Regions from separate parts of the Rhizobium sp. WW_1 genome, predicted to be linked through region 4. Evidence: predicted binding sites of a transcription regulator. Region 4 holds the regulator's gene; each other region holds the start of a gene.
The links. Region 4 encodes PhoB, which activates phosphate uptake and scavenging genes when phosphate is short. Its sites were predicted from a motif close to TGTCATNNANCTGTCAT; they were not measured.
Positions count from the first base shown of each region.

Region 1: BJ928_RS24875 (LTA synthase family protein) is a predicted target of PhoB. The motif match lies at 5,045-5,061, and genes of this name have one in related genera.
Region 2: BJ928_RS14530 (inorganic diphosphatase) is a predicted target of PhoB. The motif match lies at 4,749-4,765, and genes of this name have one in related genera.
Region 3: BJ928_RS22235 (1-acyl-sn-glycerol-3-phosphate acyltransferase) is a predicted target of PhoB. The motif match lies at 6,327-6,343, and genes of this name have one in related genera.

Region 1 is NZ_RAIN01000009.1:131,371-139,262, reverse strand. Features, by position in the region: gene gor (glutathione-disulfide reductase) at 1-191, shown strand, start outside; gene BJ928_RS24890 (3-deoxy-7-phosphoheptulonate synthase class II) at 345-1,718, shown strand; gene BJ928_RS24885 (GFA family protein) at 1,879-2,304, shown strand; gene BJ928_RS24880 (DUF1003 domain-containing protein) at 2,308-2,844, opposite strand; gene BJ928_RS24875 (LTA synthase family protein) at 3,078-5,009, opposite strand; gene BJ928_RS24870 (NAD+ synthase) at 5,200-6,879, shown strand; gene BJ928_RS24865 (TolB family protein) at 6,910-7,737, shown strand.
Region 2 is NZ_RAIN01000004.1:298,017-305,908, forward strand. Features, by position in the region: gene BJ928_RS14510 (glycoside hydrolase family 5 protein) at 148-1,413, shown strand; gene BJ928_RS14515 (glycosyltransferase) at 1,462-2,526, opposite strand; gene BJ928_RS14520 (SDR family oxidoreductase) at 2,769-3,563, opposite strand; gene BJ928_RS14525 (GlxA family transcriptional regulator) at 3,758-4,696, shown strand; gene BJ928_RS14530 (inorganic diphosphatase) at 4,814-5,416, shown strand; gene BJ928_RS14540 (hypothetical protein) at 5,713-5,898, opposite strand; gene BJ928_RS14545 (hypothetical protein) at 6,119-6,706, opposite strand; gene fdhA (formaldehyde dehydrogenase, glutathione-independent) at 7,184-7,892, opposite strand, start outside.
Region 3 is NZ_RAIN01000007.1:307,630-315,521, forward strand. Features, by position in the region: gene BJ928_RS22215 (primosomal protein N') at 1-1,995, opposite strand, end outside; gene BJ928_RS22220 (MarC family protein) at 2,643-3,272, shown strand; gene BJ928_RS22225 (uridylate kinase) at 3,422-4,117, opposite strand; gene BJ928_RS22230 (AAA family ATPase) at 4,179-5,312, opposite strand; gene BJ928_RS22235 (1-acyl-sn-glycerol-3-phosphate acyltransferase) at 5,339-6,283, opposite strand; gene BJ928_RS22240 (tyrosine recombinase XerC) at 6,530-7,465, shown strand; gene BJ928_RS22245 (TraB/GumN family protein) at 7,596-7,892, shown strand, end outside.
Region 4 is NZ_RAIN01000001.1:1,029,419-1,037,310, forward strand. Features, by position in the region: gene BJ928_RS04865 (aspartate aminotransferase family protein) at 1-1,109, opposite strand, end outside; gene BJ928_RS04875 (GcrA family cell cycle regulator) at 1,535-2,065, shown strand; gene phoB (phosphate regulon transcriptional regulator PhoB) at 2,152-2,835, opposite strand; gene phoU (phosphate signaling complex protein PhoU) at 2,867-3,580, opposite strand; gene pstB (phosphate ABC transporter ATP-binding protein PstB) at 3,632-4,447, opposite strand; gene pstA (phosphate ABC transporter permease PstA) at 4,462-5,796, opposite strand; gene pstC (phosphate ABC transporter permease subunit PstC) at 5,793-7,274, opposite strand; gene BJ928_RS04905 (substrate-binding domain-containing protein) at 7,337-7,892, opposite strand, start outside.

The sequences.
Region 1 (7,892 bases), on a different contig from region 4:
GCAAGGTTATCGGTGCCCATATTCTCGGCCACGATGCCGGTGAAATGGCGCAGTTGCTTGGCATCACCCTGAAGGCGGGCTGCACCAAGGATGATTTCGATCGCACCATGGCGGTGCATCCGACGGCAGCGGAAGAACTGGTGACGATGTATTCGCCGAGCTACCGCATCCGCAACGGCGAGCGCGTGTAACGCGCTTCGTTGGGCTAGTTTCGCCCCTCGCCACAAAAGATCAGCACAGTAGTTCGCCTGCCTTTGCAAGCGGACGGCAAAGGTTTATAAGCGCGCGTTATTTACGACGACGGCACGCCCGGCCAAGACCGGGCGCACAAGCAGGTGAGTGATATGGCACAGAATTGGACACCCAGCAGTTGGCGGCAAAAACCGATCCAGCAGGTGCCGGATTTTCCGGACAAGGCAGCGCTTGCAGAGACAGAAGCCCAGCTTGCAAGCTATCCGCCGCTGGTTTTTGCCGGCGAAGCCCGCCGTCTGAAGGCCCATCTTGCCAATGTTGCCGAGGGCAACGGTTTCCTGCTGCAGGGTGGCGATTGCGCCGAGAGCTTTGCCGAGCACGGTGCCGATACGATCCGCGACTTCTTCCGCGCCTTCCTGCAGATGGCCGTTGTGCTGACCTTTGGCGCGCAATTGCCGGTCGTCAAGGTTGGACGTATCGCCGGTCAGTTCGCCAAGCCGCGCTCCTCGAACATCGAAACGCAGAATGGCATCTCGCTGCCGAGCTATCGCGGCGATATCATCAACGGCATCGATTTCACCGAAGAGGGGCGCATCCCCAATCCGGAGCGCCAGTTGATGGCTTATCGCCAGTCTGCTGCGACGCTGAACCTGCTGCGCGCTTTCGCCATGGGTGGCTACGCCAATCTGGAAAACGTGCAGAAGTGGATGCTCGGCTTCGTCAAGGATAGCCCGCAGGGCGAGCGCTACCGCAAGCTTGCCGATCGCATCGGCGAGACGATGGATTTCATGAAGGCGATCGGCATCACCGCCGAAACCAATGCGAGCCTGCGCGAGACCGATTTCTTCACTAGCCATGAGGCGTTGCTGCTTGGTTACGAAGAAGCGTTCACCCGCGTCGACTCCACCTCGGGCGACTGGTACGCGACCTCGGGCCACATGCTCTGGATCGGCGACCGTACCCGCCAGGCCGACCACGCACATGTCGAGTACTTCCGCGGCATCAAGAACCCGATCGGGCTGAAGTGCGGTCCTTCGCTGCAGGCGGACGACCTGATCAACCTGATCGATATTCTGAACCCCGAGAACGAGGCCGGCCGCCTGACGCTGATCTGCCGCTTCGGCCATGACAAGGTTGCCGACAACCTGCCGCGCCTTATCCGCGCTGTCGAGAAGGAAGGCCGCAAGGTCGTCTGGTCCTGCGATCCGATGCATGGCAACACGATCACGCTCAACAACTACAAGACGCGTCCGTTCGAGCGCATTCTGTCGGAAGTCGAAAGCTTCTTCCAGATCCATCGCGCTGAAGGCACGCATCCGGGCGGCATCCATATCGAGATGACCGGCAAGGATGTGACCGAGTGCACGGGGGGCGCCCGCGCCGTCGGCGCCGAAGACCTGCAGGACCGCTACCACACCCATTGCGATCCCCGTCTCAATGCCGACCAGGCCCTGGAACTTGCCTTCCTGCTCGCCGAGCGGATGAAGGGCGGCCGCGACGAGAAGCGTATGCGCGCGCACGGCTGAACGACGCCGCATCCATGACATAGCAGAGCGGGTCGGCGAAAAGCCGGCCCGTTTGCTTTTGTGCTGACCGGATCAATCCGGCTGAAAGACGCTTCATTTCTTTGAAATTGACCCGAATGCCGTTCTCGGAAAGGCTGGCCTGAAAACAAGGGGAGCGATGATGCGCGACGAACACACGGGTGCCTGCCTTTGCGGCAGCGTAAGCTTCAGAACACGCGGCAAGCTGCGCGAGGTCGTCGCCTGCCATTGTTCGCAGTGCCGCAAGCAGACGGGGCTCTATTATGCCGCGACCAACGTTGCGAGCGAAAATCTCGTCATCGAGGGAGAAGAGGCGATCACCTGGTATCGCGCCAGCACCTTTGCCCGCCGAGGCTTCTGCAAGACCTGCGGCTCGGCCCTGTTCTGGGTAGCTGATGGCGCAGATGAAATATCGATCATGGCCGGTCTGTTCGACCAGCCGAGCGGTCTTGAGATAGCCTATCACATCTACTGCGCCGACAAGGGCGACTATTACGAGATCAGCGATGGGTTGCCGCAATATCGGCAGGGGCGGCCGGGGTTGTTGACGGCCGGCCCCTCCGACTGACCCTCAGACGCCGCCTTTTTCGGTGACGAGCTTGCTCAGCCTGGCAAGTTCTTCCCGCACCATCGAAAGCTCCGTGAGTACCTGCATATCGATCTTCTGATGCAGCGAGAGTACCTCGAGTTCCGCCTTGAGATTGACCTCGTAGTCCTTGGCGGCCTCGAAGCGGTCCCGTTCGGCCTGCCGGTTCTGGGACATCATGATGATCGGCGCCTGGATAGCCGCGAGCATCGAGAGGACGAGGTTCAGGAAGATGAAAGGGTAGGGATCGAAGGCGGTTGTGGTGAGGAGGATGGTGTTCACGACGCACCAGACCGCCAGGAATACGAGAAAGCTGATGATGAAGGACCAGGAGCCGCCGATCCGGGCAATGCTATCAGCCAGGCGCTGTCCGGTCGACGATTCAGCCGAGATGGCGGCATTGATGTCGGTGGAGATAATTTTGCGTTCATGCGCCTTTTTGAGAACGCGCTTTTCGATATCGCCGAGCTGATCGGCCGTCTTGTCAAAATGCAGATGAATGAAATTGGGAAGATTGTGCATTGGGAGGGCTCCGAGGTCCTGGTGGCATTGAATGCAACTATTAGACCAAAGGGCAAAAATGCAACGACCGAAGGGTTTCAAACTTGAAGAGGCATAGAGCCGTTGCGTGTGTTGCTTGGGCGGATTCCCTTATCCGGCGAAACACATCGTCTCCAAGATGCGTTCCTTGTCTCTCGAATTCCTGCAATAGCGCGCCGGCTCCACAAAGCCGGCGCACTTTTGCTGAAATTGCTCTAACTGTTTTCCAGGCCAAGCAATTGCGCATGGGACGGGAAGAAGCGCTCCAACCCATATTGACGCCCGAACATCATGTCGTGCTGCAGGTAGCGATAGTCGCGCACCGTCGGGTCAAGCTCCTGTTCCCTGCGCGCCCAATCCGGGAAGGTATGGTTGTCGCGGTTCGTAAGCTGATAGCGGTCGATGATGCTGTATTTCCTTTGAACGCGACCGAGAAAGCCTGTGTAGAAAGGATGCTCGTAGCCTGCGGTCTTCAGCAGGTGATAGGGCAGCTGCGACGGGCTGATGGTGCCGATGTCCTTGCGAATGCCTTTCTTGCTTGACCAGACGACAAGCGGCGTCTCGTGTTCCCGCTTCATGACATCGAGCGGGGCTTTGCGGGTGGCGACCGGCTGGGGCATATAGCCGGTGTTCGGATAGACCTTCCCGAGGGGCGGCAGATGATCGCCCCAGAGGACGATGATGGTTTCGCGCTCGCGCTTTTGGGCCCAGTCCATCAGCATCTTCAAGCTGTCGTCGGCTTCGCGCATGCCCTGGGCGTAGGTGGCGAGTGCGGCGCGATCGTCGTCGTTCAGGTTACCGGCGATATCGACAGTATTTTCGGCATAGCGATTGGCTTCGTAGGGACCATGTCCCTGCAGGGTGACCGCAAAGAAGAAGAACGGGCGCTCGGCCGCATCGCCTTCGCGCATGATTTCCTTCATGAGGGAATCGTCGGCAGCGAACATGCCGCGCTTGTCCATGGGCGGCAGCGTTTCCTGGGTATGAAACTCCTCGAAACCGAAGGCGCGATAGACCTCGTTGCGGTTCCAGAACCAGCCGCTGAAGGGATGAAGCGCGCGTGCCATATAGCCTTCGCCGCGGAAGAAGGTGGCGAGCGACGGCATTGGGCGGCGCACATATTGCTGATAGGGAATGCTGCCATAGGGCAGGAAGGCATTGGAAAAGCCCGTCAGCGCCTCGAACTCGACATTGGCGGTCATGCCGCCGAACTCGGGCGAGAAGACATGTCCCGATTGTCTGGCGCGGATCGTCGGCATCGGGTCTGGCGTAAAGGCGACGTTGGAGAGCCGTGTCGGGTCCCAAAGGGATTCGCTCATGAGCATGATGACGTCGGGCTTCCGGCGCGGGCCGGAGAGATAGCCGTAATTTCTGGCCGGCATGGCGTCGATGGCGTCAGGTCCGTATCCGGCCGGTGACTTGACGTCGGCCATGGGCAGATTCAACACGAAGGCGACGATGAAGCCGTTATGGCTGTAATTTTCCGTCTGGTCCCAGACGATCGGAATGATGCCGAGTTTTTCGCGGACGAAGGAATATTGGGTCGGGTTCATCTGCGAGGTAAAAAGCGCCATCAGCGGGAGACAGACCGAAAGCCGGCCGAGGCGCTCCTTTCGCGAAAGCACGACGGCGTGGCTCCGCACGTAGCGCCAGACGATGATGAAGGCTGAAATCCCGACGACAATGCCGATTGTGAGGGCTGCGGCCGTCCACGGGCGATCGCGCACCATGACCGGCATCAGTTCCATGATCTGCCGCGCAAACAAGAAGTCCGAGGGATAGAGCGGATCGGAGAGATAATTCTGCTTCTGGCTGGAAATGAAGGCTGGCAAGAGCAGCAGCGGAGCGACGATCAAGGCCGATAGATGCGCGCGGCAGACCAGAGCATCCAGCATCAGCATGGCTAGCATAACGACGCCGATCGTGGCGAAGCCGGGACGGGAGGTCGAAAGGAGATAGGACCAAGCCGCGCCGAATTCGCCGCGCGCAACCCATTCAACCGCGACCACGATGGACAGGGAGAAAAACAAGGTCAGCGAAAGGCTCAGAAGCAGACGTAGAGTGGCGGACTTCTGTCTTGCTGCGCCGATCTTCTGGAAAAGAGCAAGTCTGCCCGCCAAGGCGGACTCGATGACCAATGCGACCAATGATGTCTCCGAATGCTATGTATCGTTCATAAAAGTGTCATGCTTCTGTCATGAATGACGCATGAACCGCAAGGCAGGCCGGGTATTTTCCGGGGCGAAAATACCGCCTCCGCGCATGGCGCGGCGTTTGATGCCTATTGGGGGATGGAAGGCGGTTGCGGAAGAAAGACGCCCTCGCTAAATGTATGGCATGACAGAGCAAAGCCAGATTACCCACACCATTCGCATCGCCGTCGCGCAGCTCAATCCGACGGTCGGCGACGTCTCCGGCAATCTCGCCAAGGCGCGTGAAGCTCGCGCCGACGCCGCGCGCGAAGGCGCGCAGCTCGTATTGCTGACGGAATTGTTCATTTCCGGCTACCCGCCGGAAGATCTCGTGCTGAAACCAGCCTTCATTCGCGCCTGCTGGAAGGCGGTCGAGAGCCTGGCTGCCGATACGGCCGATGGCGGCCCCGGCGTCATCATCGGCTTTCCCAGGCAGGATGAAACCGGGCGCTATAATTCCGTCGCGGTGCTCGATGGCGGTAAGGTGATCGCCATCCGCGATAAGGTCGATCTGCCGAATTACGGCGAATTCGACGAGAAACGCGTCTTCGATCAGGGCGCCATGCCCGGGCCCGTGAATTTTCGCGGCGTGCGGCTCGGCATTCCGATCTGCGAGGACATCTGGGGTGAGCTCGGCGTCTGCGAAACGCTGGCTGAAAGTGGTGCGGAAATCCTGCTCTCGCCGAATGGTTCCCCCTATTATCGCGGCAAAGTCGACATCCGCCATCAGGTCGTGCTGAAACAGGTTATCGAAACAGGCCTGCCGATGATCTATGCCGCCCAGCTTGGCGGGCAGGACGAGCTGGTCTTCGACGGCGCAAGCTTCGGCTTCAATGCCGACAAGACGCTGGCCTTTCAGATGAGCCAGTTCGAGACCGCACTGACAGTCACGACCTGGAAGAGGAACGGCGACGGCTGGCACTGCGCGGAAGGGCCGATGGCGCATATTCCGGAAGGCGAAGAGGCCGATTATCGCGCCTGCCTGCTGGGCTTCCGCGACTATGTGAACAAGAACGGCTTCAAGTCGGTCGTGCTTGGCCTGTCCGGCGGTATCGACTCGGCGATCTGCGCTGCGATTGCCGTCGATGCGCTCGGCGAGGAGCGTGTGCGCACAGTGATGCTGCCCTATCGCTACACCTCGCAGGATTCGCTGAAGGATGCGGCCGATTGCGCCAAGGCGCTCGGCTGCCGTTATGACATCGTGCCGATCGAGGATCCCGTTACCGGATTTACCTCGGCTCTGTCCGATCTGTTCGAGGGCACCGAGAGCGGCATCACCGAGGAAAATCTTCAGAGCCGCGCGCGCGGCACGATCCTGATGGCGATCTCGAACAAGTTCGGCTCCATGGTGGTCACGACGGGCAACAAGTCGGAAATGTCCGTTGGCTATGCCACGCTCTATGGCGACATGAACGGCGGCTTCAACCCGATCAAGGACCTCTACAAGATGCAGGTCTACGCGATCTCGCGCTGGCGCAACCTGCATGTGCCGCCCGGCGCGCTCGGCCCTTCGGGTGAGGTAATTCCGCACAACATCATCGACAAGGCACCTTCGGCGGAACTCAGGCCGAACCAGACAGACCAGGATTCGCTTCCGCCCTATCCGGCGCTTGACGATATCCTCGAATGCCTGGTGGAAAAGGAAATGTCGGTCGAGGAGATCGTGGCGCGCGGCCACGATGTCGCGACGGTGCATCGCGTCGAACATCTGCTCTATCTTGCAGAATACAAGCGCCGGCAGTCGGCGCCGGGCGTGAAGATCACCAAGAAGAATTTCGGTCGCGACCGTCGCTATCCGATCACCAACCGGTTCCGCGATCGCTGATCGCGCGGCTCGATGGCAGGAAAAGGACAGATGCGCAGTTCGGTCGAGATCTACAATATTCGCACCGGGGAGAACCGGGTGGTCTGGCAGACGGACGAGCTTGTCGAGGCGCCGAACTATTCGCCAGACGGGCGCTATCTGCTGCTGAACGGCGACGGGTTGCTCTATCGCTTGCCTCTGGATGGCACGGGCGGGATTGCACGTGTCGATACAGGCTTCGCCACGCGATGCAACAATGATCACGGCATCTCGCCAGATGGTTCTCTGATCGCCATTTCCGACAAGACCGAGCACGGCAAGGCCTGCATCTACGTTCTGCCTGCAGAGGGCGGCACGCCAAGGCAGGTCACGACCAATCTGCCGTCCTACTGGCACGGATGGTCGCCGGACGGGAAGCGCTTCTCCTATTGTGGTATCCGCAACGATCTTTTCGATATCTACACGATCTCGATCGATGGTGGCGAGGAGACGCGGTTGACGCATGGCGAGGGCCGCAATGATGGGCCCGATTTCTCAGCCGACGGGCAATGGATCTATTTCAATTCGAGCCGCACCGGCCTGATGCAGATCTGGCGCATCCATCCCGACGGCACGGGTCTGGAACAGGTGACTTACGACAATTACGGCAACTGGTTCGCACATCCGTCGCCCAAGAACGACAAGGTCGTGCTGATCTCCTACGACCCCGATGTCTTCGATCATCCGCGCGACCTGAATGTGCGGATGCGGCTGATGGACATGGATGGTAGCAATATCACGACCCTGTTCGAGCTCTTCGGCGGGCAGGGATCGATCAACGTGCCGAACTGGTCGCCGAATGGTGACGAGTTCGCCTATGTGCGCTACGAGCCGACCTGAATTCCAAATCATGGCCTCTGGACAGACAGCATCTCGCGCGATAGATGTGGTCCGTTCTCAGGGCGCATCCGATCCGCGGGAAGGGCAAGGCCCACCTGAAGCATAGAATACGAGACTGCCACACCTCTTTTCAGTCTGTGGGCGCGGATACCGGA
Region 2 (7,892 bases), on a different contig from region 4:
AAAGACCGGCGCAGATAGCGAAAACGACCATGTCGTCAGCAATAAATAAGGCTCTGATGGTTGTCGCGAACCCGTCTCGCAATACTTTACCCTGACAAAACCACGCTGCGCCCACATGGCGCCAAAGTTTCAGGCAAGTTGAGATTCATGAGGCATTTTCTGCTGTTACTCGCTGGCCTGTCTGTTGCTTGTCTGGGATCATTCGCGCCGTCGGCGCATGCAGACGGATTTGTTCGCGCCGATCATCAGCGGATCGTCGATGAGAAGGGCAATGCGCTCATCCTGCGCGGCCTTGGCCTTGGAGGCTGGATGGTGCAGGAAGGCTACATGATGGGCCTTGCCAATCTCAAGGCGCAGCACATCATTCGCCACCGCATCTCGGAAGTCGTCGGCAAGCAAAAGACCGAGCAGTTCTATCGGTCCTGGCGCGACAATGCCGTGACCAGGGCGGATATCGATGCGATGGCCAAGTGGGGCTTCAACAGCGTGCGTCTGCCGATGCATTGGCAACTGTTCATCAAGGACGGAAGCGGCAAGGATGCACCACGGGATATCGTATGGAACGAAGAAGGTTTTCGACGGGTCGATGCACTGATCGGCTGGCTGAAAGCCAATCACATGTATCTGATCCTCGATCTGCATGCCGCACCTGGCGGCCAGGGTCACGACATCGCCATTTCCGACCGCAATCCGAGCAGGCCTTCGCTCTGGAATAGCGACAGGAACCAGGCAATGATGATCGCGCTCTGGAGCGAAATCGCGCGGCGCTACAAGAGCGAGGCGACAATCGCCGGCTACGATCTCCTCAACGAGCCGAATTGGGGTTTCCAGGACGAGAAAGACAAGGGGGGCTGCCGCGAAACCGAAAACCGGCCGCTGCGCGATATCTATCAGCGCACCATCCGCGCAATCCGCGCGATCGACACCAACCACATGTTGATCATCGAAGGCAATTGCTGGGGCAACAACTACGCCGGCATATTGCCGATTGCCGATCGCAATACGGCGCTCAGCTTTCACAAATACTGGACACCGACGACGCAGGAATCAATCGAGCCATTCCTGAAGCTGCGCGAACAATATGACATGCCGCTTTGGAACGGCGAATCCGGCGAAAACAACAACGACTGGTATGCCCGCGCCGTCGCTTTGCAGGAGAAAAACGGCATCGGCTGGTCGTGGTGGCCCCTGAAGAAAATGGGCGCGGGCAATCCGCTGGAGATCAAGGCGAATGACAATTATAATCGATTGACTGCCTATCTTCGCGGGGAGGGAAAGAAGCCCACGGCCAAGGATGCTTTTGCAGGCCTGATGCAACTTGCAACCGATAGCCGTTACGACAGGAACGTCCATCATCAAGGCGTGGTCGACACATTGATGGGCCCCTCTCGCAAATCGGACGCCACCGATTAGGAGCGCACCATCGATTAGCACATGCGCCCCTTGAATTCCCGACTCGATCTACCCGATCGCATGTCTGATGGTTTTCGAAAGACGCAAGAGCAACCGAGGCCTCGACGAGGCGACAAGCTTCCAGGACAGAATAGTCCTTGCCATGTTTCGAGGAAGCACGCCGATTGAAAGAAACCATCCGGCCAGCACCAGGCGACGTTTTCGCGATGCTTTCATTTTGAGGCTCGCAACGGCGCCAGCCGCAGCCAGCGAGAGCCTGGAATCATCCGCAACCGGATGCTGACTCCTATCGATGCAAAGCGATGCCAAACGCTCCTCCAAATGCACGGGATCGCGCAGACCGGCATTGTCGGGCACATCCAATCCAATGTCCGCCGCCTGATCCGACAATGCTTTCAATCGGCGAAAATCATGCGCAATACGCCACCGTGCACGCTGGCCGAGTTTTTCGGCAAAGACGGAGTGATTGGCGCCATGAATGCGGTAAGCGCCAAGGCAATCCTCGATCGACGTCACCTCGCCGTGGAGCGGTGCCACCGTTGCAAGATATCCATCCGCACCCTGCCGGAACTCCGGCTCCGGGACTGGCATCACCCTGTCCAGCACCGAGCGCTTGAACGCCAGACCGCTTGTAACGGTCGTTTGATAGCGACCCTTGCGCAACAGTTCCGGGATGACATCGCCGGAATCGAACGGCAATTCCATCGGCGGAAATATATCCTTCACATGCATCTCCTCATCAACGATATGCAGCCGGAACTGAACCTGCGCCGTCTTCTCTTCCCATGCTTCGACAACCTCCGACACCGCATTCGGATAGAGATAATCATCCGCATCGAGAAACAGTACGATCTCGCCGTGACTGGACGCAAAGCCTGTATTGAATGCTGCAGCATGTCCGCCATTCACTTCGCGCAGACACGTTCTTATTCTAGAGCCATAGGAGGCAATGACATTCGCCGTCGCATCGCTCGACGCATCGTCGACGACGATGACTTCGGCGTCGGCGTAATCCTGCTCCAATGCGCTGTCGATGCTACGCTTCAGAAAGTGGGCGTAGTTGTAATTTGCGATAACGATTGAAACGGGCGTGCGATCTTGGATGGAATACATCGCATTGAACCTCGCAGATCTGCTTTGGTCGCGGCGAACCTTCTCATTCAGGTCCCTATAGATAAAGCGATTCCCACCGCGATATACCTCGGTGTATGGGTCGCATCTCATGAGTATATCAGGCGCGAGATGTCTGGATCGTATCGATCCACCTTGCTCTTTCGAGCCTCGTCAGTTTTATGGCTTTTGAATGACCGGCCCTCATATGTGAATGCCGGTCGTTCCATTCAGTCGATCAACTTCTATTTCACCTGATAGCGTCGAGCTGCAGCCGATCGCGACAGATTGGGCTTCAGCGCCTCTCGTGCAGCTTCATAGGCCTGCTGCAATCCGACATCTTCGAGAGCCGGGATCGTCGCGAGCTCTCCCTGATCAAACCCCACCAGAGCGGCATCGACCATGTCCTCAGTCGACATGACGATTTCCGACGGCAGATGCTCGACGGAGATGCCGGCAACCGACCAGAATTCCGTGGCGGTCGCGCCGGGCAGAACCGCCTGTATGCGAATGTTCTTTTCCGCCAACTCGTGCTTCAGCGATTGGCTGAAGGCCAGCACGAAGGCTTTCGTGCCACCATAAACGCCGTTCAGCAATTCCGGTGCGATTGCCACGATCGACGCGATATTGATGATGGAACCGCCCCCGCGCGCCACGAAGCCCGGCACGGCGGCATAGGTGAGCCGCATCAGTGCCGTAACGTTCAGATCGATCATCTGCTGCATCCTGTCGACATCCGCCTCCAGCAAGGGGGCCGCCCCGCCGAAGCCGGCATTGTTGACGAGAAGCGTGATCGCCTCGTCCGTCTTCAAGACATGCTCGATGCGGCGAAGATCGCCCGAAGCGCCGAGATCCGCCGCGATGACGTCGACCTTGCGCCCCGTCTCCTTGCGCAGCCTATCTGCGATCGCCGAAAGCCGTTCTTCATTGCGCGCCACCAGAATGAGGTCGAAGCCGCGATTGGCAAGCCGATGCGCGTAAACAGCGCCAATGCCCGATGAAGCGCCTGTGACCAATGCCTTGCCTAGTGAATTTGTCATTGTTTCCATTCCTTGTGCTGCGGCGTTGTCATCCCGCGTGCAGAAACAATACGCGTGAATGCTGATGACCGAAATGTCATATTCACAGCGTTTTAAGACATGATCTCCTGAGTGCTCGCCATAACCATGAAGAAATCACTGCTTCTGGTGGCGGAGAAGTGCTATAAGCACCTTTTCCAGCCGCGAGTTTTGCCATGCATTCCATTGGATTTATCATCTTCCCCGGCTTTCAGGTCATGGGATTTACAGCAGTGACCGCCTTTGAGATCGCAAACCTGGCAAGCGGGCGGGAACTCTACCGCGTGACGCTTCTTTCGGAGGCAGGAGGACTTGTGCGCTCGTCTGCGGGCTTCAGTGTCGAAACGGAAGCCTTTGGCGATGCTATTTTCGATTCCGTTTTTATCGGCGCGGCCACGGAGATCTCGCCCACGTCTTCCACAATCCTCGACTATATCCGTCAGGCGGCAAAATTCGCCCGGCGTGTCGCGGCGCCTTGCACAGGCGCCTTTGCTTTGGCGGAAGCCGGTCTGCTCGACGGTCGCCGCGCAACGACACATTGGATCTTCGCACGGGAACTCCGGGATCGCTTCCCAGCTCTCAAAGTCGATGACGACAAGATTTTCATCATCGACGGGTCCATCTGGACATCGGCCGGCATGACCGCCACCATCGACCTCGCTCTTGCCATGATCGAGAAGGATCACGGAGAAGAGCTGGCGCGAACCGTGGCTCGAAAGCTTGTCGTCTATCATCGCCGTGCCGGCGGCCAGTCGCAATTTTCGACCCTTCTGGAACTGGAGCCAAAATCCGACCGTGTTCAACGCGCGCTCGACTTTGCGGGAAGAAACCTGCGCAAGATCGTGTCGGTCGAGGAACTGGCCGAGGCGGCAAGCCTCAGCCCCCGCCAGTTCAACCGGGTCTTCCGCAGCGAAACCGGCCAGTCGCCCGCCAAGGCGATCGAGAACCTGCGTGTGGAGGCAGCAAGGCTGATGATCGAAGACGGCCGTCATTCAATGGATGAAATCGCTACCGAAGTCGGCTTTGCCGATCGCGAACGCATGCGCCGCGCCTTCCTGCGCGTCCTCGGCCAGCCGCCGCAGACGATCCGCCGCAATGTGCGCGCATTCGGATAGATGCAGCAGCAAAGGCCGGACATAGGCACTTAGCTGTGCATTCAGCAGTTCATGTCACAAGCCCGTAACAACCCCTGATTAGGTCGACTACGTTCAACCTTAACGCGGGGGCGTATTATGAAAAAGCTTATCTCCGTCATTGCAATGACGGTTCTTTCCAGCAGCATTGCTTCGGCAACCGATTACGTATCCTACATCGATTATCCTCAGCCGAAGGATGAAAGCCGGGAATTCTACACCGCGATCGAGATTCCGGCCGGCAGCTTCACCAAGTATGAAATCGACGCCAAGACCGGTCACATCGTCGTCGATCGCTTCCAGTCCATGCCTGTCGCCTATCCGGCCAACTACGGCTCCATCACCAGTTCGCTCGGTGGCGACGGCGATCCGCTCGACGCTATCGTCTATACGCGCGAACCCATCGTTCCCGGCGCCATCGTTCGCGTGCGCGCAATCGGCGTGCTGAAGATGATCGACGGCGGCGAAGTCGACAACAAGATCGTTGCCGTGCCGACGACGAAGATCGACCCGACCTACGACAGCATCAAGGAAATCTCCGATCTTCCCAAGGTCGAGCAGGATCGCCTGCAGGCGTTCTTCCGCGTCTACAAGCAGCTTCCCGATGCCCGCAAGGTCGTCGAGGTCGGTGGCTTCGACAATGCGGAAGCGGCCAAGAATGAAGTCGCCGCCGCCCTCAAGGCATACAGCGAGAAAAAGTGAAATCGACCGGAAGGGGCGGCAGGCGCCGCTCCTTCCGGATTGCCGCAGAGCGCGGAGCAAACTTTCTCAAGGCCGAGCGCATCGCGCCCCCTCGATCAGCCGGCCAAGGAAGAAGCTTCGCTCAACGCATTGACCTGCCGCAACCTCCTGCCGTCCTCTGCGGAAGGAGAGCCGAACCGGCGGCGATATTCGCGGCTGAACTGCGATGGGCTGTCATAGCCGACGGCAAAGACGACTTCGGCGCGAAAGTCGTAACCTCATGGATGACGAGTGAGGCATACATGGCTGCGTGCAAGCTAAAGGAGGTTTTCTGGATCGACGCTGCCGATCATGTCGATCCCTACGACAAAAGACGAATATGTCTCGCCTGCGATCACCAAGCTCGCCTCCTTCTTTGAATCGAGCCTCGCATAGAAGCGACTTATGCAATGGTGCTGCCTGAGTCTGCCTTGATCGAAATCCAGCTGCTCATCCTTGATCATTGAGTTGTATCAAACAACTCCGAATATGATCGCGATGCATCAACCGCTTCAATACGCAGCCACCTGATCAAGAGCTTCGAGCGGTTTGCTCCTGACCGCTCGGACTTGCCGACACTCGCGATCAGCCATAGACAAACGTGCGAGCCTGCAACAGCTCGCACGTTCGCCTCTATCAGAACGATAGTAAAGCAAAGCCCACATGAAGCAGGCTTCTTAAGTCTTATTCGGCTGCGCCAGCAGCCTTCGGCTTGCGAGTGCGCTTCGGCTTTGCTGCCTCTGCAGCGGCCGGTGCCGCTACTGGGGCAGCCTTTGCTGCGCGAGTAGCCTTCGGTGCAGCCTTGGCAGCTGCGGGCTTGACGGCGGCCGACTTTGCGGCTGCTGCTGGCTTGGCGGCCTTCGCCTTGGTCTTCGACGCCGCTGCCTTGCCTCCGGTCTTTGCCGCATTCAGAAGTGCGACACGACGCTGACGGTTCTGTTCGAGAGCCTGCCGGAAGCCGGTATCATGTTCTGCGTGATGGGCCAGATCATCGAGAAAATCTGCCACGTCCTTGACGCCATCAACAACGACATAGCTCAATCCACGACCGGCATTGACGGAATCGCGACCGACCGTCACACCGAAGCCGCCGGGAACACGCTGGAACCAAGTGGAGCGCCACTTCTTGAAGCCGGCCGCGTCACGCTCGTACTCCTCCAGATATGCCTTCTGTTCCGCCACTCGAGCACGAAATGTATCGACGACATTCCGCGTGCCAGCCTTCGGCTTATCAGCCTTTTTTGAAGTCCATTTCTCAAGAAAGTTTGCCATTGGTTCGATCTCTTCAGGTTAGCGTTCCTTGTCAAGCCGCCGTTGCTTAGGAAGCGATGACGAAGCTCCTCCGCATGGATGCCCGCATATATGTAAAGGATAGATGTATAATGGCAACATAATCCGACATTTATTGTCGATAATTAGCCACCAAAGTCGCCTCGCTGCCGCTTTTTGAGCCCGACAGGCGCGAATTTGCCGCTATCTCTCGCTGCGATCACTCGCGTCCAGCCAAGACTGGAGGCTTAGACGGGCCTTGCTGCAGCGCATATTTGCTTGAATTATCCTTTGGCGGCGCACAAGCCGGCAACTGCACGAATGGATCGGTTGATGCCGTCGCCGGTTCTTGCCGCCATTTCGTTGTTCGGCAAACTCCTATGCGTTGACCGATATGACATCGGGGGCGGAGATAGCAGCCTCCGCCCCCGTTCATATTCGCCTCGGGATCGACATGTGATCCCGATGAGCCTTTCTTCTTCAGGCCGCCCTTGTCAGCTCGCCATGCGGATCGAGCACGAACTTCGTTGCAGCGCCTTGATCGAAGCTCTCATATCCTTGTGCTGCATCTTCGAGCGAGATGATCTTGGCGTTGACGATGTCGGCAATCGGCAATCTGTCGTGCAGGATCGCCTGCATGAGTTGGCGATTATATTTAAGCACCGGCGTCTGACCCGTATGGAAGGATTGTGCCTTGGCCCAACCGAGCCCGAAGCGCAGAGACAGGCTGCCTTGCTTGGCAGCACTGTCTACGGCACCTGGGTCTTCCGTCACATACAACCCAGGAATACCGATCGAACCAGCCGCCCGAGTGATCTCCATCATCTGATTGAGCACGATTGCCGGCTGCTCGCCTCCCGAATGTCCGCGCGCTTCGAAGCCAACTGCATCGATCGCGCTATCTACCTCGTTGATGCCGACGACTTCCGCGATCATATCGCCGAGACGATCGCTCTTGGAAAGATCTATCGGCTCGAAGCCAACCTTGGCGGCATGCGCAAGTCTATCCTTGTTGAAATCACCGACCATGACGACAGCGGCACCCAGGATGCGGGCTGAAGCGGCAGCCGCCATGCCGACCGGACCTGCGCCTGCGACATAGACAGTAGAGCCGACACCGACGCCGGCACGAACGGCGCCATGAAAGCCGGTCGGCAAGATGTCCGACAGCATGGTGAGGTCACGGATT
Region 3 (7,892 bases), on a different contig from region 4:
GGCATCCTGCCTGGTATCGGCCGAGACGATGATCGAGGCGAGCCGGCCGAAGGGAGGCAATATGGCCCTCTCCCGCTCGGAAATCTCGCGCTCGTAAAAGGCGCTGGCATCGCCCGAAACGATCGCCTGCATGACGGGATGCTGCGGCTGGTAGGTCTGCAGCAATCCGTGGCTTTTCAGACCGGTCCGCCCGGCGCGTCCCGTCACCTGCGACAGCAGCTGGAATGTGCGTTCGGCGGCGCGCGGGTCGCCATTCGCCAGGCCAAGATCCGCATCGACAATGCCGACCAGCGTCATCAGCGGGAAATTGTGCCCCTTGGCGACGAGCTGTGTGCCGATGACGATATCGGCCTCGCCCTTGGCGATCGCATCGAGCTCCAGCCGCAACCGCTTGACGCCACCCATGATGTCGGAGGAGAGCACGATCGTCCGCGCCTCGGGGAAGTGCCGCTCCACCTCCTCGGCGATGCGCTCGACGCCCGGCCCGCAGGCAACGAGATGATCGAACGTGCCGCATTCGGGGCAGGCCTCCGGCGTGCGCTCGGCATAGCCGCATTGATGGCACTGGATCTGGCCGCGGAACCGGTGCTCCACCAGCCAGCTCGAACATTGCGGGCACTGAAAGCGGTGGCCGCAGACCCGGCAAAGCGTCAGCGGCGCATAGCCGCGCCTGTTGAGGAACAGCAGTGCCTGTTCGCCCTTGGCGACCGTCTTGCCGATCGCGCGGATCATGACAGGCGACAGGAAGCCGCCGCGCTCCGGCGCGTGCCGGCGCATGTCGATCAGATGCAGATCCGGAAGTGCCGCATCGCCAAAGCGCGTCGGCAGATGGATTGTCGTGTAGCGCCCGCTTTGACCGTTGACCTGGCTTTCGACCGAAGGCGTCGCCGACACCAGCACGACCGGAAAATCGCCGATGCGGCCGCGCACCACGGCCATATCACGCGCATTATAATAGACGCGATCCTCCTGCTTGTAGGCAGGATCATGCTCTTCGTCGACGATGATCAGCCCGAGATCCTCGAAAGGCAGGAAGAGAGCGGACCGCGCACCGGCAACCACGCGCACTTCACCCGTCACAGCCTGTCGCCAGACCTTTTCGCGCATTTTCGGTGCGAGGTCGGAATGCCATTCGGCCGGCTTGGCGCCGAAGCGATCCTGAAAACGCTCGAGAAAGCTTGCCGTCAGCGCGATCTCCGGCAACAGGATCAGCACCTGCTTGCCACGTCTTAGCGTTTCAGCGATGGCCTCGAAATAGACCTCGGTCTTGCCGGAACCGGTGACGCCGTCGATCAGCGAAACCGCAAACTCGCCCTTGCGTACATCGGCCAGGATCTCGTCAGCCGCATCCTTTTGCGGCCCCTGCAGCCGCGAGGCGGTAAATTCCGGATCGGGCCTGGCGACCACGGGCGGCGGCGGCAGGAAGATGGTCTCGAAGATGCCCTGCGAGATCAGCCCGTCGACGACGCTGGTGGAAACGCCGGCCGCATGCGCCAAGCCGATCCGCGTCCAGGAAAGCCCATCGGCGGCAATCTCCATCACCTTGGTGCGAGCCGGCGTCAGACGCTCGGGCTGGCCGCCAATAAAGCGCAGGCCCTCCACCATCGGTTCGGGATCGAAAGCAGCCGGCGCCCGAAGCGCCATGCGCGCCACAAGCCCGGGAGGCGACAGCGTGTAGGTGGCAACCCAGTCGACGAAATCGCGCATATGCTTGCCGAGCGGCGGGCAATCGAACACATGGCTGATCGGCCGAAGCTTCTTCGGATCGACCCCGCCATCATCGTCGCCATCCCAGACGACGCCGATGACCTGCCGCGGCCCGAGCGGCACCTGCACGACCGACCCCGGCTCGACCGCCATGCCCTCGGGCACGGCATAGGAATAGGCCCTCGGCGCCGGCATCGGCACGAGAACGGGAACCGTACGGCTCATCACAGGCTTTGCGGGCGCCGCCTCGAAAAGCGCACCGAACAGATCGGAAGAATCTTTGCTCATTGCGCCAGACCATGCCCCGGACGGGAACAAAAGGAAACCCGGGAGTGAGCGAGGGACGCTCGCAAATGCCGACAATTTAGAAGCCGCCCTGAATATCCGGCCCCATCTAGCAGCACCACCAGCGACCACTATCGCGCCGAAACAATGGCTTTCGCCGGATTGGACGCCCCTCAAGCCGCCTGACAGGCATCCTTTACGGGGAGCTCAGGTCGGCTGATGGCTTTATCCTTTTCCTATTTCTGCAAGAGCCGTTCCCAATCGAAAAACTATGAGGTCGTCGTTAGGCTGGGCGCGGCACCGCGAAATGGAACCTCATGTCCATCGACAGCGCACGAATGCCCGAAGGAAATGACGCTATGTATGGCCAACCAAGAGCACGGTACCTCTTGAAACATACCGACGCCAAGTTGGCAGACCGAGAATTCAGGACGGTTGATCACCGTCACTCGCGCAACGAACGGGCGCCATACCTCTGCTTGCCTAGCGTGATGGGCCCGTTTCGACACAATCGGCCTTCTTGGCGTGATGCTTGGTTAAGAATCCCAAATGGCAGAACCAAGCCGTGACCGATAGAAGCCTCTGGTCTCCCGAGGTCTGGGGTTGCGGAGCATCGACAGACTTTCTACGCCGACGTGAAGGAGGCACGCGTGACAAGCTTTAGTTCAATCCTTCACGCCTTTACCACTTTGTTGGTGGCTGTCGATCCGCCAGGCCTTGCGCCGCTTTTCCTCGGCGTAACGCACGGCATGACGCGCCAGCAACGTAAGCTGGTTGCAACCCGCGGCGTGGTCATCGCTTTCGGCATCTTGACTACATTTGCCCTCTTCGGTGCGAGCATCCTTCAAACGCTCGGCATATCGATGGGCGCGTTTCGTATTGCAGGCGGCCTGATGCTGCTGACGATCGCTTTTGAAATGATCTTCGAATTCCGCCAGCAACGTAGATCGCGCAGCAGTGACGCTGCCATTACCAAGGAACACCTGCATCACCTTGCGGTGTTTCCAATCGCGATCCCGCTCGTCGCCGGGCCGGGTGCTTTGTCCGCGACAGTGCTGATTGCGGGAACACTGGACGGAATAGCCGGAAAACTTGAGTTGATAGCCGTTATTGCTGTCGTGATGGGATTCGTCGTCGCTGCGCTTTTCCTGGCACAGAAGGTCGACCGAGTGCTCGGGGCCAGCGGTCGTGTACTGCTTACTCGTTTGCTCGGCGTTCTCTTGGCGGCGCTTTCGATCCAGTTCGTAGTTGACGGCATCCGCTCCGCATTCAACCTGTAGAAGAGCTGATAACGCGTAACCATGGCCCTAAAGTTGCCGGCGAAACATCCGAACCGGGTAGATGACCGCTTGTGGCGCAAAGTTGCCGTGATTACCTCTATGCCGAACGTGGCATCTGCTACCGGATTGCGTGAATTTCAGAGATTTCGCTATACCGCAGACAGCCTGCCACCTTCGCGAATCCGGAGCTTGGGCCGGTCAAAATCGTCATTATTGATAATCGCATCGGCAGCGAGAGCCGGTGCGGCTAGGCTTTCATAAAGCGCAAAGGCCGGCCGGTATCGGTCGGCGTAGAGTTGGCGGGTCGTCTCCGTTCCGCCCAGAAGCTGGGTGTCGCGCGCAATGCCGCGCTGCTCGGATACATGCTCCGAGGTTTCGGCGAAGATGGCGAGGTCCCAGCCTTCGCGCAGCTCCGGCCGCTGAAGGAAGGTCCCGTCGACGATGAGGATCGCGTTGGCTGGCGCCAATTGCGGGTCCTGTTTAATCGGCACGTCATTGTGCAGATCGAAGGAGGCCGTGCGATACCATCGATCGCCGCCCGGCCCCAGGGGCTTCAGAAGCAGGGCATTAATCGCTGGAAGATCGCGCGCATCGTGGTAATAACCCTCGGCGGAATGTCGACCGCGCGCATAGCGCTCAACCTTCGACCGATGAAAACCATCGATCGACGTGCGGATGATATCTCGTCCGCTGGACTTCAGACATTCGGCCAGTTCGTTCGCCAGCGTCGTCTTGCCCGACGCCGTACGGCCGTCGACAGCGACACGAATCGGCCGCGCCAAGTCAACGCTCGCGATCATGGCAGCTAGGTCGGTCAGCACGGCGGCTCTGCTCAAAGAGGTCATTTCAAAAATTCCTTTTGGGATGCTTCCATGTCTAAAAAATGAGAGTGCCGCCGGATGGCCGCTATTCGTCCTCATCGTCGATCACACCGGTCAGCCGCATGCCGTCGATCCAAGTGGAACCGTCCTCGCGGATGACACGGCGCGGTTTTGCCCCGCAGCGTTCACGCACGGCCTGAGCAAGAACCTCGGAATGGGTGACGATCCAGATCTGGCTCGTCTTTGCCGCCTGCGCGATCATATCGGCAAGCGGCCGCAGCATATCGGGATGCAAGCTCGCCTCCGGCTCGTTGAGCGCGATCAGCGGCGGTAGTCGATAGGACATCAGGGCGGCGGCAAGGCCAAGGAAGCGGATCTGGCCGTCCGATAATTCGCGCGGCTGGAAAACGCGGTTGGGAAACTCGGGCAACATCAGCCCGAAATCTGCCGTTTCCTCCGGCGCTGGCACGACGAGCCGCGCCCCGCCGAGGGCAGTGGCAATCACCCGGTCGAGCTCGACCGTATCTCCGCGAATATGCGCAAGCGTGGCGAAAACGGCGGCAATATTGGCGCCATCCTCATCCAGCATCGGCGACGTCACCGCCAGACACGGCGCGCGCAGCGGCGAACCGCGATCGGTGCGAAAACCATGAAAGAACCGCCAGGCGTCGACGGCGCGGCGGAAGGTGCCGATTTCCGGATAATGTCCGGCATCGCCGAGCAGCGCGATCGCGGTTTCCGAAGGCAAAGCCTGCTCGCGATAGGCCTCCATGCGGCCGGTCTCCCCGCGCACCGAAATGCCGGCCCCTTCGCGCTTCATCATCGTCACCGGCCGACGCCCGCCCTCGAACGAAAGCTCCTCGGCCTTGATTTCGGGCTCGAGCGAGAAACCGGCAGCACCTGGCGGCCGCATGCCGGCCTCGATCCAGTAGCGGAAGGTCGCCGCCCGCTCCATATCGAGCAGCTCGACATCGAAGCGGATGCGAGGCGACTCGTGAGAACGCCGCTTGCCAGACCACATGGCCGAGAACATGCCGCCTTCGCTGGAGATTTCATGCGCGAGCCGGCCGCGAACCGCCGCCTGCACCAGCTGCAACGAGCGATAGAGATTGGACTTGCCGACACCGTTCTCGCCGATGAACAGGTTGACATCGGCAAGATCCATGCGGATCGAGCGCAGGGAGCGGTAATTGCGGGCAAACATGGAGCGTAGCTGCATGCCACGCGGTTTAGCCGATTCCCCCCTCAAAGAGAATGCGAAACCAGGGACTCATCCTGCTTCGGGGGAACAAGCGGCGAGAAGCTTGCGTCGCCGTCGGCAGCAAGATCGAAGACCGTGTGCTTCTCCAGCGCTTTCGTCACCTCGTTTACGTCGCCGTCCAGATGTTCGACGGGAATGAGGTTGCCGACCAGGAAATCGAACCGATCGCCGCGCTTGTTGAGCAGCTCGTGGAAGACAGTCATGTCGCGCAGCTCGGTCGACCATTTGGCGAACCAGTAGAACAGGCCGGAATTGCGCGCCGTCAGATGCACGGGCAGGATCGGCAGATTGTATTTGCGCGCCAGCCCGACCGCCGAGGTTTTCCAGGGGCGCTCGTTCAACTTGCCGTTCGCCCAATAGGCGATGCGGCCGGAGGGAAACAGCACGGTCACCTTGCCTTCCGCGACGGCGCGGTTGGTCAGCTGCAGCGTCTCACGCGTCTTCGGCTTGCTCTTGTACTCCTCGCGCCATTCCACCGGGATAATCATCTCGGCAAACCGCGGATTGACACGCACCGCATCGCGATTGGCAAAGATCATCATGTCGGGACGGTGCGACTTCAGAAGATCGAAGACCGCAACGCCATCGGCAATGCCAGTCGGGTGGTTGCTGACGAGAATGAAGCCGCCGGAGGCCGGAATGCGGTCGGCATGGGTGACGCCGATGTCGAGCCGCAGCAGATCACTCATATATTCGAAGCACTGGAAGCCGGAAAGCTTGGCGACATCATCGGCGAATTCTATCGCCTTGTTGTAGCGCAGCAGCGTGTAGAGAAACGGGCGCATGACCGGCCAGAGCGGATTGCGCACGATCTTCTGACCGCGTTCGGCGATCAAAGTGTCGACGATATGTCCCGGCTGCCCCTGAGACACCAAAGCAATCGCCTCTGCAAGCTGTCCCAGTGCAGTTATCGAGCCGCGGCGAGCCATGAAGGGTCCTGAATGGTTGGGATATATTCTATCGCAATCGAATATGATCGAAGCATGACAAGCGCCTCGCATATGGAGGCCGAACCATCCGAGATCCGGCATCGGGCCATATGCAGTTTCATTGAAGTCTAGCCGAGTTCGCAGCACGGGGGAGAAACGTGCCGGAAGCAGCGGGAAAGTTAGCGATTCCATAACCTTCCTTCCTTCAAAGTGGCAGATGCGATCCGAATTTCAAGGGGTTTTCCACTGAACGAATTGTTGATCATCGCCGACTCAGGGTTGATGGCGGAACGCAGCCGCTGGCTCGATGCGCTTGGCCGGGAACGGCGGCTTGCCGCGCATACGCTCAATGCCTATGAGCGCGACACCCGGCAGTTCCTGACTTTCCTCACCGGCCACCTCGGCGGCCCGGCGACGATCGAAGATATCCATGCGCTTCGCCCCGCCGATTTTCGCGCATTTCTGGCCGCCCGCCGCAAGGATGGCGCGGGAGCGCGCTCGCTTGGACGCAATCTCGCAGGCCTACGCTCCCTGTTGCGCTATCTCGAAAAGAAGGGCCTGGTGAATGCTGCGGGTGCTGCCGCCGTGCGTTCGCCGAAACAGCCGAAATCACTGCCGAAGCCGCTCTCCGACAGACAGGCGATCACCGTCGTCAGCGACGAAGCGCAGCTACACGAGGAACCTTGGATCGCCGCACGCGACGCAGCCGTGCTGACGCTGCTCTACGGCTGCGGCCTGCGTATCTCCGAGGCTCTCGATCTGAAGCCGCAGGATTTTCCGCAGGGAGCGACCTCGCTGCGCATCACCGGCAAGGGCAACAAGACGAGACTGGTGCCGCTGTTGCCGATCGTTACCGAAGCGGTCGAGCAATACCGCAAGCTCTGCCCCTATCATCTCGAGGCCGATGGCGCCCTCTTTCGCGGCGCGCGCGGCGGCAAGCTGCAGCCGGGCATCATCCAGCACGGCATGCAGAAGCTGCGCGGCGCCTTCGGACTGCCTGATACCGCCACGCCGCATGCGCTTCGGCATTCCTTCGCCACTCATCTGCTCGCCGGTGGCGGCGACCTGCGCACCATCCAGGAACTGCTCGGCCACGCCAGCCTTTCGACGACGCAGGTCTATACCGGCGTCGATTCCTCGCGCCTGCTCGAAGTCTACGACCGCGCCCATCCGCGTGCATAAGGAAAGATTAACCGCTCGCGTTAAGGGAATCTCCGTCTCGTTCGCGTAAAGCAGAGCAATCTCCCGGCATGCCTCCCGAAAGCCGCTTTCGGGCGCTAGGGATCATGCTCTCTGCGAACGGACGGTTTTGATGATTTCTGCCCTCGGGTCCAAGACGATGCGATCGATGAAGCCGGCGCTCGGCGATATCATGCTGTGGCTTGCCACGGCCTTTCCGCTGATGCTCGCCATCCTGCTGGTCGCGACCATGCTGACGCTGCAACCGGCGCATGCCGAAGGTGGAGTATCCGACAGCTGCGGCGGCAAGGATCTCATGGCCGAACTTCAGAAGACCGACCCGGCAAAATACGCCTCGATCATCGCCGCCGGCGACAAGGTCGAAAACGGCAAGGGCACCTTCTGGAAGATCGAAAAGCCCGGCCTGAAG
Region 4 (7,892 bases):
ACCAGCGGCGGCAGCAGGCGGATGACGTTGTCGCCGGCCGGCACGCCAAGCAGATGCTCGGCGCGGATCGCCTGCAGCAGATCCGCCTGCGGAATGGCCGCCTTGATGCCGAGCATCAGGCCTTCGCCGCGTACGTCCTCGATGATATCGGGGAAGCGATCCTTGAGCGAGGCGAGCCCCTGGCGGAACACCAGCGCGATATCGCGCACATGCTGCAGGAAACCCTCTGCCAGCACGATGTCGAGGACGGCGTTGCCGACTGCCATAGCCAGCGGATTGCCGCCATAGGTCGATCCATGCGTGCCCGCCTTCATGCCCGAAGCGGCTTCCGCCGTCGCAAGGCAGGCACCGAGCGGGAAACCGCCACCGATACCCTTGGCGACCGCCATGATATCGGGCTTGATGCCAGCCCATTCATGGGCAAAGAGCTTGCCCGTGCGGCCGACGCCGCATTGGACTTCATCGAGGATCAGCAGCATGCCGTGCTCGTCGCAGATCTCACGCAGCCCGCGCAGGAATTCGTTGGTCGCCGGACGGATGCCGCCCTCGCCCTGCACCGGCTCGATCAGGATCGCGGCCGTCGCGTCGGTGATGGCAGCACGCACCGCATCGAGATCGCCGAACTGAACCTGATCGAAGCCCGGCGCCTTCGGGCCGAAGCCCTCGATATATTTCTCCTGACCGCCGGCGGCGATGGTCGCGATGGTGCGGCCGTGGAAGGCGCCTTCGAAGGTGATGATATGGAACTTTTCAGGATGCCCCTTGGCAAACTGATAGCGCCGCGCCGTCTTGATGGCGCATTCCAGCGCTTCCGCACCCGAGTTGGTGAAGAAGACCTTGTCGGCGAACGTCGCTTCCGTCAGCCGCTTCGACAGCTTCTCCTGGCCAGGCACCTCATAGAGGTTGGACAGATGCCAGACCTTGTCGGCCTGCGCCTTCAATTCGGCGACGAGATGGGGATGCGCATGGCCGAGCGAGTTGACAGCAACGCCGGCGGCGAAATCGAGGTAGCGCTCACCGCTTTCCGTGACCAGCCAGACGCCCTCGCCTCGCTCGAACCGCAGTGGAGCGCGCATGTAGGTGTCATAAAGCGGCGTGGTCTCGGCCATGGCCATATCTCCTCGATCACAACTTTAAGGACCGATCGCTTCGGCTTGATGAAACGGGTCCGAAAAAATCAAAAATGCCGCCTTGCGGCGGCCCGGGCACTATTGATGTTTTGCACCGCGATGTCAACAAAACTGGCGCTTTGGCAGGTGCGAGAAAGCGCTTGCGGGCAAAAGAGATGGGTTCGACGGCGGCTATTGCAGAAATGCCACGCCCGGACAGCAAGTTGGGGAAAACCTCGAAATCGATTCCTCAAGATTCCGCCGACTCTTGTCACGGAGTCAGCCTCACACTAGGTTAAAAAGCAATTGCTAGACTGCATGCGGCGGAACTAGTCACCACAATTTTAGAGCGTTTCGTGCCTCGTTCCCATCCGAGGCAATGGTGAGGGATTCTGCCATCGGAAACGCGACAGCGGAGACAGGGCATGAATTGGACAGACGAACGCGTCGAGAAGCTGAAGAAGCTATGGTCCGAAGGATTGAGCGCCAGCCAGATCGCTGCGCAGCTCGGTGGCGTGAGCCGTAATGCCGTCATCGGCAAGGTGCATCGCCTGAACCTTCCCGGCCGAGCGAAGGCGGGCGGCACGACAACCGCAGCGCGCACGCCGAAGCGCAGCGCTGCCGCACCTCGCCCCGCCAGTTTCGGCTCGCGCGTTGCAACCCGTACGGTCGTCACCCGCCAGCAGGGCGCAACCATGCTGAAGGAAGAGATCGAGGTCGATTCCGTCAACGAAATTCAGTATCGCCCGGCTGCAAATGTCGTCGTTCCGATCTCCCGTCGCCTCGGCCTGACGGAACTGACGGAGCGCACCTGCAAGTGGCCGGTCGGCGACCCGCTGAAGGATGATTTCCACTTCTGCGGCAACGACAGCCCGGATTCGTCGCCCTATTGCACCTATCACCAGCGCCTGGCCTACCAGCCGGTGCATGACCGCCGGCGCAACAACAACGGCTGAAATCCAACGCAAGACAAAGAGAAACGGGCCCCTCGAGGCCCGTTTTCTTTTTCCGCCGCTATGTCGATGCCTGAGCGGCTAACCGCTCAGGCTTCCATGGAATAGCCCGCGCCGCGAACGGTGCGGATGACATCCTGCATATTGGAGAAATTCAGCGCCTTGCGCAGGCGGCCGACATGGACGTCGACGGTGCGTTCGTCGACATAGATGTCGTGTCCCCATACGCCGTCGAGCAGCTGCGAGCGCGAGAAGACGCGGCCCGGCGAGGACATCAGGAATTCCAAAAGGCGGAATTCCGTCGGCCCCAGCCGCACTTCGCGGCTCTTGCGATGGACGCGATGCGTCTCGCGGTCCAGCTCGATATCGCCGCAACGCAGCACCGTGGAGAGAACCTCCGGACGGGCGCGCCGCAGCATCGCCTTGACGCGGGCCATCAGCTCCGGCGTCGAGAACGGCTTGACGACGTAATCGTCCGCGCCGGTCGAAAGCCCGCGCACGCGCTCGCTTTCCTCGCCGCGGGCCGTCAGCATGATGATCGGCAGGCGCTCCGTCTCCGGCCGCATACGCAGCCGGCGGCAGAGCTCGATGCCGGATACACCGGGGAGCATCCAGTCGAGGATCAGAAGATCCGGGATGCGCTCCTGGAGACGCAACTCGGCTTCATCGCCTCTGAGGATGGTGTCAACCTCGAAGCCCTCGGCCTCGAGGTTGTAGCGCAGCAGAACGCTGAGCGCTTCCTCGTCTTCTACAACAGCAACTCTTGGAACCATGCGCCTATGGTCTCCCTTCTTCGCTTCCAGATTATTCCGTCACCGCGCCGACGGTATTGGCGGTATCGTCCTTCGGGCGCTCGCCTTCGGGCTGAGCACCCGTCGCCATGTAATAGATCGTCTCGGCGATGTTGGTGGCATGGTCGCCGATGCGCTCGATGTTCTTGGCGCAGAAGAGAAGATGCGTGCAGGTGGTGATGTTGCGCGGATCTTCCATCATGTAGGTCAGCATCTCGCGGAAGAGCGAGGTGTACATCGCGTCGATTTCCTCGTCGCGTTCGCGGATCGACACAGCCTTGTCCGGCGAGCGGGTGGCGTAGACGTCCAGAACTTCCTTGAGCTGGCTCAGAGCCAGTTCGGAGAGGTGCTCGATGCCGCGGGCGAGACGGCGCGGAACGCCCGTGCCCTGCACCGCGATGACGCGCTTGGCTGTGTTCTTGCCGAGATCACCGACACGCTCCAGATCGGAGGCGATGCGGATCGAGCCCATGATTTCGCGAAGGTCGGCGGCCATCGGCTGACGGCGGGCGATGGTGACGATCGCCTTGTCGCCGACTTCGCGTTCGGCATGATCGAGGATGACGTCGTCGGAGATGACCTTCTGTGCAAGAGCGGTGTCACTGTTGACCAGTGCGCGTACGCTGTCGCTGACCATCTGCTCGGCCAAGCCGCCCATTTCCGCAATGCGGCGCGTCAGGAACTTCAGGTCTTCGTCGTAGGCAGAGAGAATGTGAGTGGAGACCATTTTTCTATCCTCAAGGTGAACTGTGTGAAATGTGCCGCGCGCCTGACATCATCAACCAAAACGGCCCATGATGTAATCCTGCGTGCGGAAATCGTCGGGATTGGTGAACATCTTATCGGTGTCGTTCTCCTCGACCAGATGGCCGAGGTGGAACATTGCGGTACGTTGCGAAACGCGGGCTGCCTGCTGCATGGAATGCGTCACGATGACGATGGTGAAGTTTTCCCGAAGCTCGTGGATGAGATCCTCGACCTTGGCGGTTGCGATTGGATCGAGCGCCGAGCACGGCTCGTCCATCAGGATGACTTCCGGGCTGACGGCAACGGCGCGGGCGATGCACAGGCGCTGCTGCTGGCCGCCCGACAGGCTCGTGCCGGCGTCGTGGAGCCGATCCTTCACCTCGCCCCATAGACCGGCTTTCTGCAGGCTGGTTTCGACGATATGCTCGAGATCGGCTTTCGAACGATGCAGGCCGTGGATGCGCGGGCCATAGGCGACATTCTCGTAGATCGACTTCGGAAACGGATTCGGCTTCTGAAAGACCATGCCGACGCGCGCGCGCAATTCCACCACGTCGATGCTGTTGTCGTAGACATCCTGGTCGTCGAGCGTGATCTTGCCGGTGACGCGGCAGGTCTCGATCGTATCGTTCATGCGGTTGAGGCAGCGCAGGAAAGTGGACTTGCCGCAGCCGGAGGGGCCGATCAGTGCCGTCACCGTATTGGCACGGATCTTCAGATTGACATCGAAGAGCGCACGCTTGTCGCCATAGAAAACCGAAACGTCCTGGCCGATCATCTTGTAGGGGATCGTCATCATCTTCCTGGTCAATGCTCTTTCGCTTGCGGCTTCCGTCATCATGTTCATTTTCCGGCCCTCCCCTACCAGCGCCGCTCGAAACGGCGGCGCAGCAAGATCGCGCCGATATTCATCGCGACAAGGAAAAAGAGCAGGACGATGATGGCACCGGACGTTCTCTCGACGAAGGCACGCTCGGCTTCGCTTGCCCACATATAGATCTGCACCGGCAGCGCCGTCGAAGGATCGAGGGGCGATGCCGGATAGTTGGCGACGAACGCGACCATGCCGATCAGGAGCAGCGGCGCGGTTTCGCCGAGGGCATGCGCCAGCCCGAGGATCGTGCCCGTCAGAATGCCGGGCATGGCAAGCGGCAGCACATGATGGAAGACCATCTGCATCCGCGAAGCGCCGAGACCGAGCGCCGCGCTGCGGATCGACGGCGGCACGGCGCGCAGCGCCGAACGCGTGGCGATGATGATCATCGGCAGCGTCATCAGGCTCAGCACGAGACCGCCGACCAGCGAGGCCGAACGCGGCAGGCCCATCACGTTGATGAAGACCGAGAGGCCCAGCAGGCCGTAGACGATCGAGGGTACGGCTGCGAGATTGTTGATGTTGACCTCGATCAGGTCCGTCAGCCGGTTCTTCGGCGCGAACTCCTCCAGATAGATCGAGGCGGCGACACCGACGGGCAAGGCAAGCACCAGCACGGTCAGCATCAGATAGAGCGAACCAATCAGCGCGACGCCTAGGCCGGCTGCTTCCGGCCGGCTGGAATTGCCCGATACGAAGAGGCCGCTGTTGAAGGCCTTGTACAGCGCACCGCTATCGCCGAGCTGCTTCATCCAGGCGACCTGTCGGTCGGATACCTTGCGGTCCTTTTCATCGACCGTGAGATCGATCTGGCCCTTGTTGGCGGAATCGATATTGGCACTGGCAAGGAAGGTGACGTTTTCGGTCGTCCCTATGATCGCGGGGTTGGCGACGACACGGTCGCGCAGCGCGACCCTGGCGCCTTCCGACACCATCGCGGTCGCCTCGCGAACGAGGGCGCGATTGGCCGGATCGATGCCAAGCACCTTCACCAGCGCGTCGCGAACGAGAACCGGATAATTGGCAGCAATCAGCACCTTCGGGTCGCTGGCGCGCTTGCCCGTTGGATCGATCACCTTCTCGGTAAATTCGATCGGCAAGGTGATCGAGGTCTGGACGAAGGCGGTATAGCCGGTGCGGACCACGGTCGAAACGAGGATGATGAGGAAGACGAGACCGAAGATGACCGCGGTCATGCCGTAGGCGCGGAACCGGCGCTCGGCGGCATAGCGCCTGGCGATGCCGATATCGCGACGCGCGGGCGCGCCTGGCGTCAGGCCGCGCGGCATGTTCAGCTGAGGGGAGGATACAACATCGCTCATTCGTATTGCTCCCTGTAGCGGCGCACGATGTAGAGCGCATAGACGTTGAGGCACAGCGTCAGGCAGAAAAGCGTGATGCCGAGCGCGAAGGCGACGAGCGTCTGCGGCGACGTGAATTCCAGATCGCCGGTCAGCTGGTTGACGATCTTCACCGTAACCGTCGTCATCGGCTCGAAAGGATCGAGCTGCATACGCGCAGCCACGCCCGCCGCCAGCACCACGATCATCGTTTCGCCGATCGCCCGCGACGCCGTCATCAACAGCGCACCGACGATGCCGGGAAGGGCGGCCGGCAGCAGCACGCGCTTGACCGTTTCGGAACGCGTGGCGCCAAGGCCGAGCGAACCGTCGCGGAGCGAGCGCGGTACGGCCATGATGATATCGTCCGACAGCGAGGAGACATAAGGGATGAGCATCACGCCCATCACGAAGCCCGCCGTCAAAACGCTCTGGGCTTCGATGAAGCTTCTATAGTTCCCGGTCATCAGACCGTCGATCTCGGCGGAGATATCGCGCAGGAAGGGACCGACCGTAATGAGAGCGAAAAAGCCGTAGACGATCGTCGGAATGCCGGCCAGAACCTCCAGCATCGGCTTGGCGATGGAGCGCACGCGGGCCGAGGCATATTCGGCCATGTAGATCGCCGCGAACAGGCCGATGGGCACGGCAAACAGCATGGCGACGAAGCCGATATAGATCGTACCGGCCAGCAGCGGGATCAGGCCGAAGGTGCCCGACGTCTGCGAGCCGGCGCCGGCAAAGCGCGGGTCCCAGACGGTGCCGAAGAAGAATTCATTGGCAGGCACCATGCTGAAGAAACGCGCCGCCTCCGAAAGCATGGAAACGACTATCCCGACGGTCGTCAGCACCGCGATGGAGGAGGCTATGATCAGCGCGCCGAGAATGACCTGCTCGACACGGTTGCGGGCACGAAAGCGCAGCGCAATGGCACGCAGGCCGTAAACCGCGCAGAGCAGCGACAGGACGATCGCCGCTGCCGACATTACCACGCGGCTCACTTCGCGCATGCTGTTATACTTGTTGGCGGCATCGATCATGTAGCCGGTGGGGCGAACGGCGAGGGGGACGCCCTTCTGCGCCAACAGCAATTGCAGATCGGCCTTGCCGCCGTCGACATCGGCAAGTTCCCCGCTATCGAGCAGGCGCATGCCGTGGGCGATGCTGCGCACCATGCCGTAGCTGAGATTGAGTTCGGCCTGCGGAAGAGACTGAACCTCCTCCGGAAAGGATTTGATCACCAGGCGGTCGATGACCATCGGGCTGACGATCAGCCAGGCGCAGACGAGCGCCAGAGCCGGAAGCACCGCCCAGATCGCGGCATAGGCGCCATGATAGCCGAGCCGGGAATGCATGGACGAAGACTTGCCGCCCGACAACGCAGCCGCCCTCACCCGCCCCAGCACAAAAGCAGAGGCGCCGAAGACCGACAAGCAAAGCAGCAGCAGCGATACACTCATTCCCATTCCCCGGCGAACGCCGGCGCAGCAACACGCCGCGCCGCCGTTCAGCCCTTACGCACTCACATGATCTTCCCGTCCGCGAAATCCTTGCGGATCTGGTCGCGCTCCACATCCGGCGCCGGCACAAGGCCATATTCCGCCAGCGGGCTGTCCGGTCCGATCATCTGATCGCTCGTGAAGAAATCGACATATTCCTTAAGCCCGGGGATGACACCCAGATGGGCCTTCTTGACGTAGAAGAACAACGGCCGCGATACCGGATAGGTACCGTCAGCAATCGTCTGGCCCGAAGGCACGATGCCGCTGACGGTGGCGACCTTCAGCTTGTCGGCGTTGTTCTGGAAGAAATACAGGCCGAAGACACCGATGCCGTGCTTGTTGGCATTGATACGGGCCAGCGTCTCGGGATAATCGCCATCGATATCGACAGCAACGCCATCCTTGCGCACGGCGATGCACTTCTTCGCCTGCTCGCCGGCATCGGAAACGGCGGCCTTGATGACATCAGTCGCACCCGAAGCCTTGCAGCCGGCGGCCAGCACCCTCTCTTCGAAGACTTCGCGCGTGCCGTGCTTCTCGCCCGGGATATAGGCAGCGATTTCGAAGTCCGGCAGC